DNA from 4 places in the Bradyrhizobium sp. AZCC 2230 genome. Region 4 is predicted to be linked to each of the others. Evidence: predicted binding sites of a transcription regulator. Region 4 holds the regulator's gene; each other region holds the start of a gene.

Region 1 (4,192 bases), 390 kb from region 4:
TTCAGCGCGTGGCCCTGCGGCGTCAGCGCGATCAGGACCTGACGCTCGTCCTCGCTGGAGCGCGTGCGCTTGACGAGGTGCGCGGCCTCTAACCGCTTGAGCAGCGGCGTCAGCGTGCCCGAATCCAGAAACAGCTTTTCGCCGATGTCCTTGAGCGGCACGTCGTCGCGCTCCCACAGCACCAGCATCACCAGATATTGCGGATAGGTCAGGCCGAGCCGGTCGAGCAGCGGCTTGTAGACGCGGTTGAAGGCGTGCGCGGCGGAATAGACGGCGAAGCAGATCTGGTTGTCGAGCCGTTGGGGATCCAGGGTCGATAATTTCCGGGCCATAGAGAATCTCACGAGATTGACCCGCATTGTGGGACCGGGCGGGCCGACATTCAATTGCGAACAATTAAATGTGAGGCATGCAGATTTGAATTGCGCACAATCTAATTGTTTGCGATATAGGCGTCACCGCAACCCGAATACCCCAAGGGAGACGAAAATGTCCGTGAACGTCCTCTACAAGACCAGCGCAAAAGCCACCGGCGGCCGTGACGGCCATGCTGCGACCCTCGACGGCGCGCTCGACGTCAAGCTTACCACGCCGAAGGAGCTCGGCGGCGGCGGTGGCGCCGGCAACAATCCCGAGCAGCTGTTTGCGGCCGGCTATGCCGCCTGCTTCATCGGCGCGATGAAGTTCGTGTCCTCGCAGGGCGGCCCAAAGGTCCCCGCCGACGCCTCCGTGACCTCGACCGTCGGCATCGGCCCGCGCTCGGCCGGCGGCTTCGGCCTCGACATCGATCTGGCCGTCTCGCTGCCGGGCCTGTCCCGCACTGAGGCCGAGGCGCTGGTCGAGAAAGCGCACCAGGTGTGCCCGTATTCCAACGCGACGCGCGGCAATGTCGACGTCCGCCTGACGGTCGTCTGATCAGACGGTGGATTGGCTGGCCCGGGATCCCCCTCGGGCCGGCCGCCTCTGCTTGATTTGCCACGCCGCGGGATTGTGCCGCGACGCATACGCCCCCACGCGACAAGCCATTGCTGGCTTGGACGAACCTCGCTAGGCCTGTGGTCAAATATCGACACAGGGAAGCGAAGGCATGACTGAAGCCGCAACCGGCGCAATGAGCGGACTGCGCGTGATCGATCTTACGCGCGTGCTCGGCGGCCCCTACTGCACCCAGATCCTCGCCGACCATGGCGCCGATGTGATCAAGGTCGAGCCGCCCGCGGGCGACGAGGTGCGCGATTGGGGTCCTCCCTTCCACGACGACGACGCGGCTTATTTCGTCGGCATCAACCGCAACAAGCGCTCGATCGGCCTCGATCTCGCTTCCGAGGGCGGCCGTGTCGTGCTGCTCAAGATGCTGGAGACCGCCGACGTCCTGATCGAGAATTTCAAGCCGGGCACGCTGGAGAAATGGGGCATCGGCAACGATGTGCTCAGCAAGAAATATCCGCGCCTCGTGCATTGCCGGATCTGCGGCTTCGGCGCCGACGGCCCGCGCGGCGGCAATCCCGGCTATGACGCCATCATCCAGGCCATGACCGGCATGATCGCGGCGACCGGCTCGCCGGAGAGCGGCCCGATGCGGATCGGCGTGCCCTTGGTCGACATCACCACCGGTCTTTACGCAGCGATCGGCATCCTGATGGCACTGTCGGAGCGGCAGCGCTCGGGCAAGGGCCAGTTCCTGGAGACGACGCTGTACGAGACCGGCCTTGCCATCATGCATCCGCACACCGCGAATTATTTCATGCATGGCAAGCCGCCCGGCCTCACCGGCAACGAGCATCCCAACCTCGTTCCTTACGCGATCTTCCCGACCAAGACCGACAACATCTTCATCGGCGTCGGCAATGACGGCACCTTCCGCAAGCTCGCCAAGGAAATCGGCAAGCCCGAGCTCGGCACCGATCCGCGCTTTGCCCGCAACAAGGACCGCATCGCCAATCGCGAGGCGTTGCGTGCCGAACTTGCCGCCGTGTTCAGCCAGCACGAGGCCGAGCCGTTGTGCAATCGCCTACTGGCCGCGGGCCTGCCCGCAGGTCCCGTACAGAAGATCGACCAGGCCTTGACCAACCCGCACACGATCGCGCGCGGCGATGTCATCGAGAAGGACTGGTACAAGGGCGTGGCCTCGCCGATCCGGCTCGATCGCAGCAAGCCGAGCCTGCGCCGCCCGCCGCCGAAGTTCAGCCAGCACGCCCAGGAGGTGCTGGGTGAGTTCGGCTACTCAAAGGCGGAGATCGACGCGATGGTCGCGAAGGGCACGGTCTGCGGTCCCGAGCGCAAGCGCTAAGGGCCTGCCCACCACATCCAGCGAGCGATGCCGCACTGCGGCGCGGGCACTAGTGTGCACCGCGAACGGATGCGGCTGCCCGTTTGGCATTCGCCTATTTGACGGCTTCCCTTTTCCCGCGCTTGCCGCTTTCGTTTCGGCCGCCTACACAGTCATGTGAACGTCATATGGCGCTGCTAGCGCAAGCGCTTCTTTTTGACGGCCAAGAGAACGGCCAAGGGAGGTTACTTGATGGCTCTTCGACATTTTGGGGCGGCTGCCGCTGTTGCAATCGCGGTTGGCATGACGGCTTCGCCGGCGCTGGCTGTGACCGAGATCCAGTGGTGGCATGCGATGACGGGCGCCAACAATGACGTCATCGTCAAGCTCGCCACCGACTTCAATGCGTCGCAGACCGACTACAAGGTCATCCCGACCTACAAGGGCAACTATCCCGACACGATGAACGCCGGCATCGCGGCCTTCCGCGCCGGCAACGCTCCGCACGTCATGCAGGTGTTCGAAGTCGGCACCGCGACCATGATGGCCGCGACCGGCGCCGTGAAGCCCGTCTACAAGCTGATGGCTGATGCCGGCGAGAAATTCGATCCGAAGAACTATCTGTCCGCGATCACGGGCTACTACTCGACCTCGAAGGGCGAGATGCTGTCCTTCCCCTTCAACTCGTCGTCGACCGTCATGTGGGTCAACCTCGACGAGCTCAAGAAGGCGAATGTCGAGATCCCGAAGACCTGGCCCGAGACCTTCGAAGCCGCCAAGAAGCTCCATGACAACGGTCATCCGACCTGCGGCTTCTCCGGCTCCTGGGTCACCTGGGTCAATCTCGAGCAGCTCTCCGCCTGGCACAACGTGCCGCTCGCCAGCAAGGCCAACGGCCTCGACGGCTTCGACACCGTGCTCGAGTTCAACGGGCCGCTCCAGCTGAAGCACCTCGAGAAGCTGGTCGAGCTACAGAAGGACAAGATCTACGACTACGCTGGCCGCACCAACACCGGCGAAGGCCGATTCACTTCGGGCGAGTGCCCGATCTACATCACCTCGTCCGCCTTCTTCGGCAACGTCAAGGCGCAGGCCAAGTTCAACTTCACCGCTGCACCGATGCCGTACTATCCGGACGTCAAGGGCGCACCGCAGAACTCGATCATCGGCGGCGCGTCGCTCTGGATCATGGGCGGCAAATCGGCCGACGAATACAAGGGCGTCGCAAAATTCCTGACCTTCCTCTCGGATACCGATCGCCAGGTCTACATCCACAAGGCGTCCGGCTATCTGCCGATCACCAAGGCCGCCTATGAGAAGGCCAAGACCGAGGGTTTCTACAAGGACCAGCCCTACCTCGAGACCCCGCTGCTCGAGCTGACCAACAAGGAGCCGACCGAGAACTCGCGCGGTCTGCGCCTCGGCAACATGGTTCAGCTGCGTGACGTCTGGTCGGAAGAGATCGAGCAGGCGCTGGCCGGCAAGAAGACCGCCAAGCAGGCGCTGGATGCGGCCGTCGAGCGCGGCAACACGATGCTGCGTCAGTTCGAAAAGACCGCTGTAAAATAAGGCGAAGGCGCCGGCAGGCCGTACGATGAGCGGCCTGCCGGCACCACCCCATCATGCAAAAGCAAGCCATTTTCCAATCAAGGCTGTTGCCCTACGCGCTGGTTGCCCCGCAACTCGCGATCGTCCTGATATTTTTCTATTGGCCGGCCTTGCAGGCGGTGATCCAGTCGTTCCTGCTCCAGGACGCCTTTGGTCTCTCGTCGAGCTTCGTCTGGTTCGACAATTACATCGACCTGCTGAAGGACCCCGCTTATTTCGAGGCGGTCGTCCGGACCTTCGTCTTCTCGTTCGCCATCGCCCTCTCGTCGCTGTCCTTTGCGCTGCTGCTCGCCGTGATGGCGGACAAGCCGCTGC
Region 2 (4,192 bases), 4.7 Mb from region 4:
TCGAGCGAGCGAAACACCAGCACGCGCGCGCGAGACAGAAGCGCCGCGTTGAGCTCGAAGGACGGGTTTTCGGTGGTGGCGCCGACCATGACGACGGTGCCGTCCTCCATCACCGGCAGAAACGAATCCTGCTGGGCGCGGTTGAAACGATGCACCTCGTCGACGAACAGCAGCGTGCCCTTGCCCATCTCGCGGCGGGCGCGCGCGGCATCGAATGCTTTCTTCAAATCAGCGACGCCGGAGAACACCGCGGAGATCTGCTCGAAATGCAGATCGGTCGCATCCGCGAGCAGCCGCGCCACCGTGGTCTTGCCGGTGCCGGGCGGCCCCCAGAACACCAGCGAACCGAGCGTGCGGGTCTCCAGCATGCGCGTCAGCGCGCCGTCGGGGCCGAGGATGTGATCCTGGCCGACGACCTCCGACAGTGCACGCGGCCGTAAGCGATCCGGCAGCGGGTGCGGGGCTTCTTGATCGAGCCCCGCCGCGGCAAAGAGCGTCGGCGTCTCCTGTGGTCGTTTCGGACTCATCCGCCCAGCGTGACGTTGATCTGCTGGCCGCCGCGCACCAGCGTGATGCGCCAGAGCCGCTGGCTTACGCCCGCCGCCTTCTCGAGGTCGCCGGTCTTGCCGATCTTCTGGTTGTTGACGGTCACAATGATGTCGCCCTTCTGGAAACCGACCTGAGCGGCCGGCGAGTCATCACCGAGCTCGGTGATGACGACACCTTCGGTATCGGCGTCGAGATGCAGCTCGTCGGCCACCGCAGGCGTGATGCTGGAGACCTTCGCGCCCTGGAACGGCGAGCGCGCGGTGACGACGAGCTCGTTACGCCCCGTATCCGGCGCAGTCTCCAGTGCCACAGCCAGCTTCGTCGGCTTGCCGCCGCGCTGTACGTCGATCTGCGCCGTACCGCCGAGCGGACGGGTGGCGAAGCGGTAGTCGAACGCGTTGGGATCGTCCACGGTCTGGCCATCGATCCCGGTGATGAGGTCGGAGGATTTCAATCCCGCCTTCGCGGCGGGCCCGTTGGGGACGACGCTTGCGACCAGCGCACCGCTAGGCGAGCGCAGGCCGAGGCTCTCGGCGATCTCGGGCGTCACCGCCTGCAGCTTCGCCCCTAGCCATGGCCGCTTCACCGCCTTGCCGCCGCCCTTGGCGGAGGCGACGACGACGCGCACCATGTTGGCGGGGATCGCAAAGCCGATGCCCTGCGAGCCGCCGGAGCGCGAGTAGATCGCGGTGTTGATGCCGGCAAGCCGGCCGTTCATGTCGACCAGCGCGCCGCCGGAATTGCCGGGATTGATCGCAGCATCAGTCTGGATGAAGAACTGGTAGTCGGTGATGCCGACCTGCGTGCGCGCGAGCGCCGAGATGATGCCGTGGGTCACGGTCTGGCCGACGCCGAAAGGGTTGCCGATCGCCATCACGACGTCGCCGACCATCAGCTCATCCGAATTGGTGAATTCGAGCGCCGGAAACTTCTCCTTGGTATCCTTCAGACGCAGCACCGCGAGATCGCTGCGGGAGTCCTTCAGCACGATCTCAGCCTCGAACTCGCGCTTGTCCGACAGCGACACCTTCACCTGGTCGGCGCCCTCGATGACATGGACGTTGGTGACGACGAGCCCGGAGGAATCGACGATCACGCCCGAACCCAGCGACCGCTGCACCTGCTCCTGCTGCTGGCCGCCGCCGAAGAAACGGCGGAAGATCGGGTCGTCCAGCAGCGGATTGCGGTTCTGCACCACCTTGGCGGCATAGACGTTGACGACCGCCGGCTGCACCCGCTGCACGATCGGCGCATAGGACAGCCGCAGCTCGGCCGGCGACGACGGGACACGACGGTCCTGCGCCGCCGCCGGATTGAAGTGGGCCGAAAAGCCTATGCACAATGCCGTGACGATGGCGGTCCAGTTCGCTCGAAACATTCCTACCTCTTGGAAAAGAGGCCGGAATATAGGCGCGTTCGCCCCCCAATAGAAGGGCGCCGGGCGGCAATATTCGGGCCCCTTCCAGTGTGGCCGGCATGCCAGCTCCGCGTACAAAATGACAATTTGGGAGGCGCTGCACATTGGCATGATGCGCGTCATATTGCATGCTGCGGAGTGGCGGATTCGGCTGCGGCGAATTTGCATCAGGTGGAACCATTGCAGCCGTAGCGCGCTGTCGCGGGACAGTCATCGATCATTCTTAGGCTCTCCCGTTACGACTTGGGGAAGTTGGTCGAACCGATGGAGTGGTGACGTGAGCAGGACAAGAATAACAGCCACGGCGATTGGGCTCGCCGGGGTGCTGGTGGCATCGCAGGCCCAGGCACAATCAGCAAGCAGCGATCAGGAGATTGCACTGCTGAAACAGCAGTTGAAGATGCTGGAGCAGAAGCTCGACAAGCTTCAGAACCAGACTGCCGCGAACACGGCGGCCGCGGCAAAGACGAAGGCAGAAGCGAAAGCCGAGGCGCGCTCGGAGGCGAAGGCCGTGGTCGCCAACGCCAACGCCGCCATTCCGGTCAAGGGGCCGGTCGCACCATCCGGCGTCGTGGTGACGATGCCAAACAACCGGCCGACCATCTGCACCGCAGACGAGCAGAACTGCGTCGCCATCACCAGCCGCGTGCACTGGGATGTCGGCGGTTACAATTATCGTCCCAACACGGCAGCGACTGTGCCGCAACAGCTCGACAGCGGCGAGAACGTCCGCCGTGCGCGTATCGGCATCGTCGGCAAGTTCTTCGGCGACTGGAATTACTCCCTGATCTACGACTTCGGCGGCACGGCTGACGGGTTTGGCGGCACCGGCGCGGCCGGCGCCACCCCTGTCGGCTTCCTGCCGGGCGGCGGGACGTCGGGCATCGAGAATGCCTTTCTCAGCTACACCGGCCTCAAGCCATTCGGCGGCAAGATGGCGATCGAAGCCGGCGTCATGGACATCGCCTGGACGCTCGACGAATCCACCAGCTCCAACGACATCATGTTCATGGAGCGCGCCTCGGCCGGCATCATCGCGCAAAACATCGCGGCCGGCGACTTCCGCTCGGCCGTCGGCACCCGCTGGTGGAATGACCAGCTCTGGATGGGCGCCTATGTCACCGGACCGACCACGGGCCAGATCCACTCTGCGTCCAGCGTCTCTCCGCCCGGCACCAGCGAGCAATATGGCGCGGTCGTTCGCGTCGCCGGCAATCCGATCAGCGGCAACGGCTACTCGGTGCATATCGGCGCGGACGCGGAATGGCTGATCCAGCCGCCGCGTAATCTGATAACGCAGGCGCAGACACTCACGCTCAGCGACCGGGGGGAGCTGCGGATCGATCCGACGACGCTGATATCGACCGGCGCGATCGCCAACGTCTCCGGAGCACAGGTCTACGGCGTCGAGGCGGCGGCGACCTATGGCGCGTTCATCGCGCAGGGCGAATACTACTGGTTCAACGTCGATCGCACAGCCAACACAGGCCTGCCGCCGTTCGGCGCGTCGAGCCTGAAATTCGATGGTGGCTACGCGCAGGTCGGTTACGTGCTGACCGGCGAGGGCCGTGCCTACAACGCGGCGAGCGCCTCGTACGGCGGCGTCAAGCCGGCAAATCCCTTCTCCCTCACCGGCGGCGGCTGGGGTGCCTGGGAAATCGCCGGACGCGTGAGCACGATGAATCTGAACGATCAGCTCGCGACTGCGGCCGGCATCGCGGGTGGACGCCAGACCATCTATACCGCCGCGCTGAACTGGTACGTCAACAACAACGTCCGCTTCATGCTCGACTATCTGCATGGCGACATCTCCAAGCAGGCGAGCGCCGTCTCCGCGGTGAATACGGGCTCGACGTTCAATGCGATCGCGATGCGTACCCAGGTCGCGTTCTGACCTGACGTCGCATTCTGACAAAAAGCGCCGGGAGTGGCACGTGCCGCTCCCGGCAATGGTATCCAAACGGGTACTATGTCCCCGAATTCGCAGTACTTGCCAAATGGGAGCCATGGCGACAGTTAGAGCGGCAGGCGAACACGCCATCTGATGGAGACAAGCCATGAAGGCCGTCGGCTACAAAAAATCGCTTCCGATCGAAGATCAGGACGCGCTGATTGATTTCGAGACCACCAAACCCGAGCCCAAGGGACGCGACATCCGCGTCGCCGTGAAGGCGATCTCGGCCAACCGCGGTCGATTACAAGGTGCGCAAGCGCGCCGCCCCGCCC
Region 3 (4,192 bases), 1.2 Mb from region 4:
GAGGAAACGCAGGGGTTCCGGGATCGGCACCTGATAGACCAGCACCTGGTTAGCGTGCAGCGACGTCTCCGGGATACGGTGACGGGTCTGGATCACGGTCGCCTCGTCCGTCGAGGTCGTGGTGGCGACGCCGGCAGTCTTGGCGAAGAATTTGCGGATCGAGATCGCGTTGGTGGTGTCGTCGGAGCCCTGGTCGATCACCTTCAGCACATCTTGCGGTCCCAGGATCGCGGCGGTCACCTGCACGCCGCCGGTGCCCCAGCCATAGGGCATCGGCATTTCGCGGCTGGCAAACGGCACCTGATAGCCGGGGATCGCAATCGCCTTCAGGATCGCGCGGCGGATCATCCGCTTGGTCTGCTCGTCGAGATAGGCGAAATTGTAGGCGGGCGCGTTCATTCCGCGGCCTCCTTCATGGCATCAGGCGCATTGGCTTCGGCAGAGGCTTCGGCAAATTCCTTGCGCAGCTTGCGCAGCAGGCCGAGCTCGGACTGGAAGTCGACATAATGCGGCAGCTTCAGATGCTCGACGAAGCCGGTCGCCTGGACGTTGTCCGAATGCGACAACACGAATTCTTCATCTTGCGCCGGGGCTCCGACCTCTTCACCGAGCTCGCGGGCACGCAGCGCCCGGTCGACGAGCGCCATCGACATGGTCTTGCGCTCGCTCTGGCCGAAGGCGAGGCCATAGCCGCGGGTGAAGCACGGCGCTTCCGTCGCCGAACCCTTGAACTGGTTGACCATCTGGCACTCCGTCAGCTCGATCGAGCCAAGCGGCACGGCAAAGCCGACGTCTTCGGCAGCGAACTCGACCTCGACCTCGCCGAAGCGGATCTCGCCGGCGAAGGGATGGTTGCGGCCGTAGCCACGTTGCGTGGAGTAGCCCATCGCCAGCAGAAAGCCTTCGTCGCCACGGGCGAGATTTTGCAGGCGCAAATCGCGGTCCGCCGGGAAGTTCAGCGGCTCGCGGGTGAGATCGCCGACGCTGGCGCCGTCGTCGGCTTGGGGCGAGGATTCGATCAACCCATCGCGACCCAGGATATCCGTCACGCGCGGCGTCGGTGCCGTCGAGGCTGCGGCCACAGCCGGCGCTTCCGGCACAAAACCCTGGCTCAGCGAGGGATCGAGCAGGCGATGGGTGTAGTCGAAGGTGGGTCCGAGGATCTGGCCGCCGGGAATGTCCTTGAAGGTCGAGGACACCCGCCGCTGCACCCGCATGGCGCCGGTGTTGACCGGCTCGCTGGCGCCGAAGCGCGGCAAGGTGGCCCGGAAGGCGCGGACCAGGAAGATCGCCTCGATCAGATCGCCGCGCGCCTGCTTGATCGCGAGCGCAGCAAGCTCGCGGTCATAGAGCGAACCTTCACTCATGACGCGGTCGACGGCGAGCCCGAGCTGTTCCGAGATCTGGTCGAGGGAGACTTCCGCAACGCTCTGGTCGCCGCGCCGCGCATTGGCGAGCAGGCGATGGGCGTTCTCGATAGCGCGTTCGCCGCCTTTGACTGCGACATACATGCGTCAGCCTCCCTTGCTCATGACACGCGTGGTGCGCGGAATCGCCACCACGGCATCATCGGCGACCAGAACCACGTCGATGCCGCGCGGAAACAGCGTCTCGTTGACACGCAGACGTTCAAACAGGTCGAACGGTTTGATCGACGCCTGGAGCGTTGCGACACCGTCGATGCCGGGGCCGCGCAGCTCGAAGCTGCGGCCTGAGGCCAGGCTCTCGACCTGGATGATTATCGTCGTCGAACGATCCGGATATTCGTTGGTGCCGAGCGCAAAACGCTCGAGCGAGGGCAGCGCACCGCCGTCACTGATCAGTGCGAAGGCCGCGATCGAGGAATCCTGGATCACCGGCGCGCCGGTGTGGAACTTGAGCCATTTCAGGACGTCGGAGCTTTCCGACATCCCCGCATCGAGCCAGAGTGGCGTGTCGTGGTCGAACAGCGTCAGCGCGATCGCGGCGGTGCCGCGCATCATCGGGCCGGCCGTTCCCGCCATCGGCACGATGCGTTGGACCGCACCCGGCCGCGCCATCGCATCCATCACTGAGCGAAAGGTCGATTGCGCCGACAACACCTTGTCGACGAAACCGGGCGGCAGTTCCGCAATCGTGGTCATGGCCTCACCCCTCACCGCGCACCATGGTGTAGAAATCAACCTTCGTCGCAGCGGTCTCTTCCGCCGCCTGCATGCGCCGAATCATAAGCTGCTCTCGCAACGGCCCGATAACGTCGCGCTCCACCAGCCCGCCAAAATCGCACGACTGAACCAGCGCGTCGCACAACGCGATCAGCCGCGCCTTCTCACCATCGCGCCCGAGCGTGTAGCCGAAGCCGACCTCGCCGCTCGCAAGCCGCACCGCGGCGCGCGACACCGTGGCCTCGCCGAGATTGAACGGCGCGCCGTCGCCGCCGACCCGGCCGCGCAGCATCACCAGACCGTTCTCCGGCGCGCGCAAATCCTGATGGCCGGGCAAGGGGATCACGCGGAGGCGGGCGGCGATCTCGCCCGCCTCCGCGTGCGCCAGCACGGCCATGGCGGCCTGGCGCTGGGCTTGCTGGGTGTTGTGCTGGGTCACCGAATCCATCGACCTTTTGACAGAACTTGCCGAACTCAAGTTGTCTATGATAATAGACAACTTGATAAGGAAGCGCCATGACTGTTTCGTGACAAACGTGTGATTTTCGGGCTAGGCTGGCCAACGACATGAGCATGCAGGACACCGCCTCCTCAGGCGTTGCGCTATGGCGCCTCGTTGCCGACGGCATCGAGCGCGGCATCGCCGACGGCCGTTTTGCCGCAGGCGACAAATTGCCGGGCGAGATGGAGATCGCCGAAACTTATCGCGTCAATCGCCACACCGTGCGACGTGCGCTGGCGGCGCTCGCCGAGCGCGGCATCGTGCGCGCCGAGCGCGGCAGCGGAACCTATGTCGAGGCGCAGAAACTCGCTTATCCGCTGCGCTCGCGCACGCGCTTCTCGGAGATCGTCGGCGCCGACGGCCGCGAGCCGCATGGCCGGATGATCGAGGCGTCAGAAGACGTCGCGACCCGCGAGGTCGCGCGGGAACTGGGGTTGAAGACCGGCGCGCCGCTGGTGCGGATCGAGGCCATCCGCCTCGCCGACCGCACGCCGATCTGCGTCTCCACCACCTGGCTGTCTGCGGACCTGTTTCCCGGCGCGGGCACGGTGTTTGCCGCGACGCGCTCGATGACGAAGATGCTCGAGCATTACGGGATCGGCGATTACCGCCGCGGCGCCACAAGGATCACCGCCGGCATCGTCGACGCCACCGACGCCGCGCGGCTCGATCTGCCGCTGGGGCGGCCGATCCTGGTGGTCGATGCGACGGACCTCGATCTCGAGGGCAAGCCGCTGGTGACGAAGCACTCGCGGTTCGCGGCGGAGCGGGTGGAGTTTTTGGTGGAGCCGTAAAGGCTCACCCCACTCTCCGCGAATCCGGAGCCGTAGGGTGGGCAAAGGCGCATTTGCGCCGTGCCCACGATCTTTCCGACATCACTACAGAAGTGGTGGGCACGCTTCGCTTTGCCCACCCTACGGCACCTGTGATCAGGCCACGGCCTTTCGCCCAATGATCGCAAACCGCAGCTTGCTCGAGATGAAATCGATCGCGGCAACGGCGACCAGGATCATCAGGATCAGGAACGACACCTTCTGCCATTCCAGCACGCGGATCTGCTCGGCCAGCTGAAGTCCGATGCCGCCGGCGCCGACGATGCCGATGATGGTGGCCGAGCGCGTGTTCGATTCGATGAAATAGAGCACCTGGCCCGCGATCACGGGCAGCACCTGCGGCAACAGGCCGAAGCGGATCTCGTGCAAGGCGCTGCCGCCGGAGGCCCGGATGCCCTCGACCTGCTCCTGGTCGGCGCCTTCGATCGCCTCCGAGAACAGTTTTCCGAAGGCGCCGAAATCCGACACCGCGATGGCGAGCACGCCGGCGAACGGGCCGAGCCCAACGACATTGATCCACACCAGCGCCCAGATCAGCGTGTCGACGCCGCGGATCGAATCGAGGAAACGCCGGACGGGAAAGCGCAGGATGATCGACGGCACGACATTGCGTGCGGCAAGCAGGCTGACCGGCAGCGCGAACAACGCGGCGATCGTCGTGCCGAGCAGCGCGATCGAGAGCGTCTCGCCCAGAGCCTTCAGATAGAGCGGCA
Region 4 (4,192 bases):
GCGGCTTCTCGGCGATCGCAGGCTCGCTTGCGCTGGCCGTGATCGTGATCCCGGTGGTGCTGCGCACGACCGAGGACATGCTGCTGCTGGTGCCGAACGCGCTGCGTGAGGCGGCTTCCGCCCTTGGCCTGCCGCGCTCGCTGGTGATCAAGCGGATCGCTTATCGCGCTGCGCGCTCCGGTCTCATCACCGGCGTGCTACTCGCCACCGCCCGCGTCGCCGGCGAAACCGCGCCGCTGCTCTTCACCGCGCTGTCGAACCAGTTCTTCAGCCTCGGCCTGAACAAGACGATGGCGAACCTGCCGGTCACCATCAATAACTTCGTCCAGAGCCCCTACGCCTATTGGAAGCAGCTCGCCTGGAGCGGCGCGCTGCTGATTACCCTGACCGTGCTTGCCCTGAACATTGGCGCGCGCATTCTTGGCGCCGAGAGGACCGCAAAATGAGTGATGTTTCCGTATCGATGAGCGCGGCCGGCGGCCTGCCCCAGGCGCCGGTGCTGCCCGATGCCCCCGCCAAGGTGACGGTGCGCAATCTCAACTTCTATTACGGCGAGCACCACGCGCTGAAGAACATCAATATGGCGCTCGGCGCCAACCGCGTCACGGCCTTCATCGGCCCGTCCGGCTGCGGCAAGTCGACCCTGCTGCGCATCTTCAACCGGATGTACGACCTCTATCCGGGTCAGCGCGTCACCGGCCAGCTGATCCTCGACCAGACCAACATCCTCGACCCCAAGCTCGATCTCAACCTGCTGCGCGCCCGCGTCGGCATGGTGTTCCAGAAGCCGACGCCGTTCCCGATGACGATCTACGAGAACATCGCGTTTGGTATCCGTCTGTACGAGAAGATCTCGAAGTCGGAGATGGACGACCGCGTCGAGAAGGCGCTGCGCGGCGGCGCGCTGTGGAATGAGGTCAAGGACAAGCTCAACGCCTCCGGTCTGTCGCTCTCCGGCGGCCAGCAGCAGCGCCTCTGCATCGCCCGCACCGTCGCCGTGCGGCCCGAGGTGATCCTGTTCGACGAGCCCTGCTCGGCGCTCGATCCGATCTCGACCGCCAAGGTCGAGGAGCTGATCCAGGAACTGTCCGAGAACTATACGATCGCGATCGTGACCCACAACATGCAGCAGGCGGCCCGCGTCTCCGACAAGACCGCCTTCATGTATCTCGGCGAGCTGATCGAGTTCGACGACACCAGCAAGATCTTCACGTCGCCGACCGACCGGCGCACGCAGGATTACATCACCGGCCGGTTCGGCTGAGGAGACGGAATATGGGTTCTGAACATACCGCAAAGGCCTTCGACACCGACCTCCAGGAGCTCACGCGCCTGGTCGCCGAGATGGGCGGCATCGCCGAGCGCATGATCGTCGATTCCGTCGACGCGCTGATCCGCCGCGACGTCGCGCTCGGCCAGCGCGTCGTCACCACCGACGCCGAGCTCGACACGCTGCAGAAGAAGATCGAGGAGCGCGCCGTGCTCACGATCGCGCGCCGCCAGCCGATGGCGGTGGATCTGCGCGAGATCGTCGGCGCCATGCGCGTCGCCACCGATCTCGAGCGGATCGGCGACCTCGCAAAGAACATGGGCAAGCGCGTCGCGGCGCTGGAGACGGATTTCCATCCGCTCAAGCTGTTCCGCGGCCTCGAGCACATGACCGACCTCGTGCAGCAGCAGGTCAAATCGGTGCTGGATGCCTATGCCGCGCACGACCTGCCGGCGGCGATGGCGGTGTGGAAGGGCGACGAGGAAGTCGACGCCATCTGCACCTCGCTGTTCCGCGAGCTCCTCACCTACATGATGGAGGATCCGCGCAACATCTCGTTCTGCATCCACCTGATGTTCTGCGCCAAGAACATCGAGCGGATCGGCGACCACGCCACCAACATTGCCGAGACCGTGTTCTACATGATCGAAGGCCAGGCCATCACCGACAAGCGACCGAAGGGCGACATGACGACCTTCGCCACGACGGTCCCCAATACTTGAATCCTTAAGGAGCGACGACCCCATGGGCGCACGCATTATGGTGGTTGAGGACGAGGAAGCTCTTACCGAGCTCCTCCGCTACAACCTCGAAGGCGACGGCTATGACGTCGAGACGGTGATGCGCGGCGACGACGCCGACACCCGTCTCAAGGAGCACATCCCCGATCTGATCGTGCTCGACTGGATGTTGCCGGGACTATCCGGCATCGAGCTGTGCCGCAGGCTGCGTGCGCGGTCCGACACCAAGCAGCTGCCGATCATCATGCTCACCGCGCGCGGCGAGGAGAGTGAGCGGGTGCGGGGCCTGGCGACCGGCGCCGACGATTACATCGTCAAGCCGTTCTCGGTGCCCGAGCTGCTGGCGCGTGTGAAGGGCCTGCTCCGGCGCGCGAGCCCCGAGCGGCTCGCCACGGTGCTCGCTTTCGGCGATATCGAGCTCGACCGCGAAAAGCGTCGCGTGGCGCGCTCCGGCCGGCCGATCGATCTCGGTCCGACCGAATATCGCCTGCTTGAGTTCTTCCTGGAGCATCCCGGCCGCGTGTTCTCGCGCGAGCAGCTGCTCGACAGCGTCTGGGGTCGCGACATCTACATCGACGAGCGTACCGTCGACGTGCATATCGGCCGCCTGCGCAAGCTGCTCAATCTCGGCCGCGAGCAGGACCCGATCCGCACCGTGCGCGGTGCGGGCTATGCGCTCGATGATCGGTTCGCGAAGGCCGAGCAGGCCTGAGCGGACGGACCTCAAACAAAAAGCGCGCCGAAGGCGCGCTGATCTTCTGCCGATCGTCCCGGCCCCATGCGCAATTGCGCACCAGGCCCGGACGTTGTCGTTTGGAGCTGAGCCTACCGCGGCGGCTTCGCCGGAGCGCGCCGACGATCCGCTGCCGGCTGATACGCCACCCGCGAGTGCTGGGCGCAATAGGGCAGGCCGGAGAGCGCCTTGCCGCCGCAGAAGAAGAAATCCGGGCTCGAGGGATCGCCGACCGGCCAGTGGCAGGTGGCCTCGTTCAATTCGAGCAGCGACAGCCGCTGGCTCATCGGTACCACGTTGTCGTAGGTGACCGGTTCAGCCTCCACCTCGACCTCGAAGGCCTGCGCCAGCGCGGTGTTGCCGCGCGCGATGGGCCTGCTCACCCGCATCATGTGCTGCGCCGGACGCGCCTTGCGCGGCCGCGGAGCTGCCGAAGACGGGCTCTTGGCGCGGCCCGACAGGCCGAGCCTGTGCACCTTGCCGATCACGGCGTTGCGGGTGACATTCCCAAGCTCAGCGGCGATCTGGCTGGCCGAAAGTCCGGCCTCCCAGAGCTTTTTCAACTGCTCGACGCGATCGTCGGACCAGGTCAAAACCGTCATTGTAACCTTTCCTTCGCCGCGCGCCTGCCATCCTGGGGCGGCACGACGAATGCCTAAGCCTCGAAAAACCCGTGCCGCCAGAATCCCTTAAGGCTCGCCGGGCGCAATGAGACGCCCGAACGTTTACGCCGGTACATGAGGACTTTTGGGATCAGAACCGCTGCACGAGATGTCGTATCTGACAAGCCAAACGCTACAATATGGCGTGACTCACGCGCAAGAGTCCGCCGACTCGCTTCCACATGTTCCGTGGCCAAAACCCCGCAAATTTGGCACCGCAAGACTACGGAATCAGCGTTTCGCGGGGCTTTCCGGGCGGCATTGACACCAATGGTGCCAGGCATAAGATAGTGGTGCGTGCCGCCCTTAAAAGGCGGCACGTTTCGTTTTCCGGACCAATGATGCGCTGCGCAACGCACGTTCAGGCCGTCCGAAACATCCAAAGAGACCATCATGACCAATAGCGCCGCGCCGCATTTGCTCCCCGTTTTCGCTAGGGCCGACATCGGTTTCGAGCGCGGCGAAGGCTGCTGGCTGATCGCGACCAATGGCGATCGCTATCTCGATTTCACCTCGGGCGTGGCGGTGAATGCGCTCGGCCATGCCCATCCCGCGCTGGTCAAGGCGCTGCAGGAGCAGGCGACCAAGCTCTGGCACATGTCGAACCTGTTTCAGAGCCCGGACGGCGAGAAGCTCGCGAACCGGCTCTGCAACGAGAGTTTTGCGGACTTCGTGTTCTTCTGCAATTCCGGCGCGGAAGCGCTGGAGGGTGTGATCAAGCTGGTCCGCCATTATCACTTCTCCAAGGGACATCCGGAGCGCTACCGCATCATCACCTTCGAAGGCG

Evidence for each region. The regulator PhoB, encoded in region 4, activates phosphate uptake and scavenging genes when phosphate is short. The targets are predictions, from matches to a motif close to TGTCATNNANCTGTCAT.
Region 1: a site for PhoB is predicted at 2,441-2,457, ahead of ugpB (sn-glycerol-3-phosphate ABC transporter substrate-binding protein UgpB). Genes of this name have one in related genera too.
Region 2: a site for PhoB is predicted at 2,164-2,180, ahead of V1280_RS10350 (OprO/OprP family phosphate-selective porin). Genes of this name have one in related genera too.
Region 3: a site for PhoB is predicted at 2,661-2,677, ahead of phnF (phosphonate metabolism transcriptional regulator PhnF). Genes of this name have one in related genera too.

Annotation. Positions count from the first base shown of each region.
Region 1 covers NZ_JAZHRS010000001.1:6,395,671-6,399,862, reverse strand. Annotated here, with positions in the region: gene V1280_RS30700 (MarR family winged helix-turn-helix transcriptional regulator) at 1-332, opposite strand, end outside; gene V1280_RS30695 (organic hydroperoxide resistance protein) at 490-915, shown strand; gene V1280_RS30690 (CaiB/BaiF CoA transferase family protein) at 1,088-2,290, shown strand; gene ugpB (sn-glycerol-3-phosphate ABC transporter substrate-binding protein UgpB) at 2,522-3,838, shown strand; gene ugpA (sn-glycerol-3-phosphate ABC transporter permease UgpA) at 3,892-4,192, shown strand, end outside.
Region 2 covers NZ_JAZHRS010000001.1:2,119,854-2,124,045, forward strand. Annotated here, with positions in the region: gene V1280_RS10340 (replication-associated recombination protein A) at 1-527, opposite strand, end outside; gene V1280_RS10345 (DegQ family serine endoprotease) at 524-1,927, opposite strand; gene V1280_RS10350 (OprO/OprP family phosphate-selective porin) at 2,244-3,860, shown strand; partial or broken gene V1280_RS10355 (zinc-binding alcohol dehydrogenase family protein) at 4,024-4,192, shown strand, end outside.
Region 3 covers NZ_JAZHRS010000001.1:5,575,091-5,579,282, forward strand. Annotated here, with positions in the region: gene V1280_RS26715 (alpha-D-ribose 1-methylphosphonate 5-phosphate C-P-lyase PhnJ) at 1-399, opposite strand, end outside; gene V1280_RS26720 (carbon-phosphorus lyase complex subunit PhnI) at 396-1,511, opposite strand; gene phnH (phosphonate C-P lyase system protein PhnH) at 1,515-2,123, opposite strand; gene phnG (phosphonate C-P lyase system protein PhnG) at 2,128-2,592, opposite strand; gene phnF (phosphonate metabolism transcriptional regulator PhnF) at 2,712-3,440, shown strand; gene phnE (phosphonate ABC transporter, permease protein PhnE) at 3,576-4,192, opposite strand, start outside.
Region 4 covers NZ_JAZHRS010000001.1:6,790,093-6,794,284, forward strand. Annotated here, with positions in the region: gene pstA (phosphate ABC transporter permease PstA) at 1-446, shown strand, start outside; gene pstB (phosphate ABC transporter ATP-binding protein PstB) at 443-1,264, shown strand; gene phoU (phosphate signaling complex protein PhoU) at 1,276-1,992, shown strand; gene phoB (phosphate regulon transcriptional regulator PhoB) at 2,015-2,722, shown strand; gene V1280_RS32420 (GcrA family cell cycle regulator) at 2,836-3,345, opposite strand; gene V1280_RS32425 (aspartate aminotransferase family protein) at 3,799-4,192, shown strand, end outside.